2 regions of the Azospirillum formosense genome follow, and region 2 is predicted to be linked to the other one. Evidence: predicted binding sites of a transcription regulator. Region 2 holds the regulator's gene; the other holds the start of a gene.
What was found. Region 2 encodes LexA, which represses DNA repair genes until DNA is damaged. Its sites were predicted from a motif close to ATGTTCTANTTTGGTTC; they were not measured.
Positions count from the first base shown of each region.

Region 1: the regulator LexA is predicted to act here: its motif matches at 789-805, upstream of ABVN73_RS19930 (PA0069 family radical SAM protein).

Region 1 covers NZ_CP159403.1:1,491,267-1,493,463, forward strand. The annotation lists gene ABVN73_RS19925 (tetratricopeptide repeat protein) at 1-731, shown strand, start outside; gene ABVN73_RS19930 (PA0069 family radical SAM protein) at 832-1,908, shown strand; gene ABVN73_RS19935 (tetratricopeptide repeat protein) at 2,053-2,197, shown strand, end outside.
Region 2 covers NZ_CP159402.1:978,504-980,700, forward strand. The annotation lists gene ABVN73_RS04645 (ComEC/Rec2 family competence protein) at 1-608, shown strand, start outside; gene lexA (transcriptional repressor LexA) at 634-1,332, opposite strand; gene glp (gephyrin-like molybdotransferase Glp) at 1,501-2,197, opposite strand, start outside.

The sequences.
Region 1 (2,197 bases), on a different replicon from region 2:
AGGATCCGGTTCTGGGCTGGACCGCCCGGCTGCGGGCCGCCGAGAGCCTCGCCCGGCTGGAGCGCACCGACGACGCCATCGCCGCCTTCTCCGCCCTGTCCGCCGAGCGTCCCGAGCGGACGGACGCGCTGATCCGGCTGGGCGACCTGTACCGCGTCGCCAAGCGCTACGGCGAGGCCGCCGACAGCTACAGCAAGGCGCTGGAGCGCATCGGCACGCCGGAGGAGCGGCATTGGGCGGTGCTCTACGCCCGCGCCATGTCCTACGACAAGATCGACCGCTGGCCGGACGCCGAGCGCGACCTGCGGGCGGCGCTGGCGCTGAAGCCGGACGAGGCCTTCCTGCTGAACTATCTGGGCTACAGCTACGTCGACCGCGGGCTGAACCTGGAGGAGGCCAAGGGGATGATCGAGAAGGCCGTCGCCCTGCGCCCCAAGGACGGCTACATCGTCGACAGCCTGGGCTGGGCGCTCTACCGCACCGGCGATTTCGAGGGAGCGGTGGAGAAGCTGGAGCGCGCGGTGGAGCTGAAGCCGACCGACGCCACCATCAACGATCATCTGGGCGACGCCTACTGGCGCGTCGGGCGCCGCAACGAGGCCCGCTTCCAATGGACCCGCGCGCTCCGCACCGCGGAGGAGGAGCCGCAGAAGGAGGACATCCGGGCCAAGCTGGACAAGGGCCTGGTGGACCCCAAGGCCGCCGAGGCGGCGGCCCCGAAGGTCCAGTAACGCCGGCCGCCCCGCTCCTCCTCCCTTCGTCGTGAAGGGACTGGCGCGGGGCGGTAAATGTTCACTTTACGTTCCGTTTCGCCGCGGTTATCCTGCCGCCATGGACGAGATTCCGCGGCAGGCCCTGAAAGGACGGGGAGCGATCAGCAACCTGACCTCCCGCTACGAGCGGGAGACGCGGGTGCTGGCCGATGACGGCTGGGGCGGGAACGACGCGGTGACGGAAACCGTCCCGACCCAGGTCTTCGACGACGGCGCCCGCTCGGTCCTGTCGAAGAACACGTCGCCCGACGTGATCTTCGAGCGGTCGGTGAACCCCTACCGGGGGTGCGAGCACGCCTGCATCTACTGCTTCGCCCGCCCGACCCACGCCTATCTCGGCCTGTCGCCGGGGCTGGATTTCGAGACGAAGATCTTCCGCAAGGCGAGGGCGGCCGAGCTTCTCGCGGCGGAGCTTCGCGCCAGGTCCTACCGCTGCCAGCCGCTGGCGCTCGGTGCCAACACCGATCCCTACCAGCCCATCGAGCGGGAGCAGCGCATCACCCGCGCCGTGCTGGAGGTCTGCCGCGACTTCAACCAGCCGGTGATGATCATCACCAAGTCGGCGCTGGTCCTGCGCGACCTCGACATCCTGGCGCCGATGGCGGCCAAGGGTCTGGTCAACGTCGCGCTGTCGGTCACCACGCTCGACCGCGACCTCGCCCGCCGGATGGAGCCGCGGGCCAGCACGCCGCAGCGGCGCCTCGCCGCCATGCGCGACCTGACGGCGGCCGGCGTGCCGGTGGCGGTGCTGGCCAGCCCGATGATCCCGGCGCTCAACGACCACGAACTGGAAGCGATCCTGACCGCGGCGGCGGAGGCCGGGGCGACTCAGGCCAACTACATCCTCCTGCGCCTGCCGCTGGAGATCAAGGACCTGTTCGAGGAATGGCTGCGCGAGCACGCGCCCAACCGCGCCGAGCGGGTGCTCAGCCTGATCCGCCAGTGCCGCGAGGGGGAATTGTACCAATCCCAATTCGGCAGCCGCATGAAGGGCTCCGGCCCGGTGGCGGAGCTGCTGGCGAAGCGGTTCAAGCTGGCCTGCAAGCGCCTCGGCCTCAACGCCCGCGACGCCGCCCTCAACTGCGCCGACTTCCAGCCCCCGCCGGCCCGCGGCGACCAATTGACGATGTTCTGATCGGGCGGTTCCGCGCGGGAACGATCCGGGGCCCGCTCCGCGTTGATCGGCCGGCCATCCCTGGGCTACCTTCCGCCGCCCGGGCACGCCCTTGCGGGCGTCGCTCATCCGGGTTGCGGTTCGACGGTCGAGGGAGACGAAGTGATGGCCACGATCGGTGAAGCCCTGGCCATCGCCTTCGCCAATCATCGCGCCGGCCGCGTGTCCGAGGCGGCCGTTCTCTACCGCCGGATCCTGGAAGCCGACCCGGCGAACCCCAACGCCGTGTACCTGCTGGGGATGGCCGAGT
Region 2 (2,197 bases):
CGGCCATCGCGGCGGTCACTCTGGGCGGGCTGTGGCTGGCCATCTGGACGGGACGCTGGCGCTGGCTGGGCGTGGTCGCGGTGGCGGGAGGGCTGGTCGCTCCGGTCTTCGCTCCACGGCCGGATGTTCTGGTCTCGGAGGACGGGAAACTGATGGCCGTGCGCAGCGCGGAGGGGCTTCTCAGCCTGTCCGCCGCCAGCGACGGGCGTGTGGCCGACAGCTGGCGGCGGCGCGACGGCATGGAGAAACCGGAGGACAAAGCCGGGCAGGACGTCTGGCCGCTCGCCGGGGTCAGTCTGGACGGGCGGCTGCGCTGCGACGCCCTGGGATGCCTCTACCGTGCGGAGGGGAGGACGGTGGCGCTTCTGCGCCAGCCCGACGCCCTGCCGGAGGATTGCGCGATGGCCGACGCGGTGGTGACCGCCACCCCGTCGCGCGGATGCCGGGCGCCGCTGGTCATCGACCGCTGGCGCCTGCGGAGGGAGGGCGCGCACGCGCTCTACCTGTCGGACAACGGCATCCGGGTGGAAAGCGTGCGCGGACGGCGCGGCGACCGCCCGTGGACGATGGGAGGACAGCTCCCCGATGAAAAGTCCGGGGGGCGTTGAACCGCCGCCCCGGAGCATTCTGCCGTCAGTACTTCCGCACCAGACCGACGAGGCGGCCCTGCACCCGCACCCGGTCGGCGCCGAAGATGCGGGTCTCGTAGGCGGCGTTGGCCGGCTCCAGGGCGACGGTGTTGCCCTTGCGGCGCAGGCGCTTCAGCGTGACTTCGGCGTCATCGACCAGGGCGACGACGATCGAGCCGTTCTCCGCGCTGTCGCAGCGCTGGATGACCACCGTGTCATGGTCAAGGATGCCGGCCTCCACCATGGAATCGCCGGCGACCTCCAGCGCGTAGTGGTCGCCCATGCCGAGCATGGCGGCGGGAACGTCCACGAAGGCGGAGCTGTCGCGCAGCGCCTCGATGGGCGTGCCGGCGGCGATCCGGCCATAGAGCGGAAGCTGCACCGATTCCGACGCCGGGTTCGCCTCCCGTCCGGCGAAGCTGAAGTCGCCCTTGATGACGTTGGGCTGGAACTTGGCGCGCGGCGGCCGGGGGGGGGCGGTCTCAAGCCCCTCCGGCAGGCGCAACACCTCCAGCGCGCGGGCGCGGTGGGGCAGGCGGCGGATGAAACCGCGCTCCTCCAGCCCGGTGATCAGGCGGTGGATGCCCGACTTGGACTTCAGGTTGAGAGCGTCCTTCATTTCGTCGAAGGAAGGGGACACACCGCCCTGCCCGAGCCGCTCGTTGATGAAAAGCAGCAATTCATGCTGCTTGCGCGTGAGCATTTGTGCCTCCCGGCCGGTTCCGCACTAGATATGGAACAAAAGCAAAACGTTCCTTCTTGTTCTAGTTTGGTTCCCAACCCCCGTCAAGCCCTACGGATGAAATCAATCGCAAATCGACAGACAGGACTCCCGAAAAGATCGCCAATGGGAGGGCCGGCGCGAAAGGGATTAAAGCGACAGGACGCCGCCGCTCAGCGGGATCACCGTGACGCGGTCGCCCTCGGCGGCGGCGGTTGCCAGCGGCTCGCGGACGATCAGGGCATCGGCCCGGGCCAGCCGGGACATCATCGCGCTGTCCTGGCGCGGGAAGGGGGTGGCGACGGGCTCGCCGTCCGGTCCGGTGGACAGGGTGGCGCGCAGGAAATCCGTGCGGTCGTCGTTGGCCTTCAGCGGCGCGCCGAGCCGCGCGGCGAGCGTGGCGTTCCCGGCGGGCAACCCCTGGAGACGGCGAAGGACGGGCACCAGGAACAGAACGGCGGCCACCCCTGTGGACACCGGATTTCCGGGCAGGCCGAGCAGCGGCACGCCGTTCGCCGTCCCGAAGATCAACGGCTTGCCGGGCTTCATGGCGACCCGGTAGAAATCCAGCGACAGTCCCCCCAGCACGTCGCGCACATGGTCGTGCTCGCCTTGCGAGGCGCCGCCGGTGGTCACCAGCAGGTCGCAGCCCGCCGCCCCCGCGGCCATGGCGGCGAGATGCTCCGGATCGTCCCTGGCCACGCCGAGGTTGTGGGCGAGCCCGCCCTGGCTGGTGACCAAGGCGCACAGGCCGAGCGCGTTGGAGCTGACGATCTGGCTGGGACCCAGCGGATCGCCGGGCAGGGCGATCTCATCGCCGGTGGCGAGCACGGCGACCCGCGGGCGC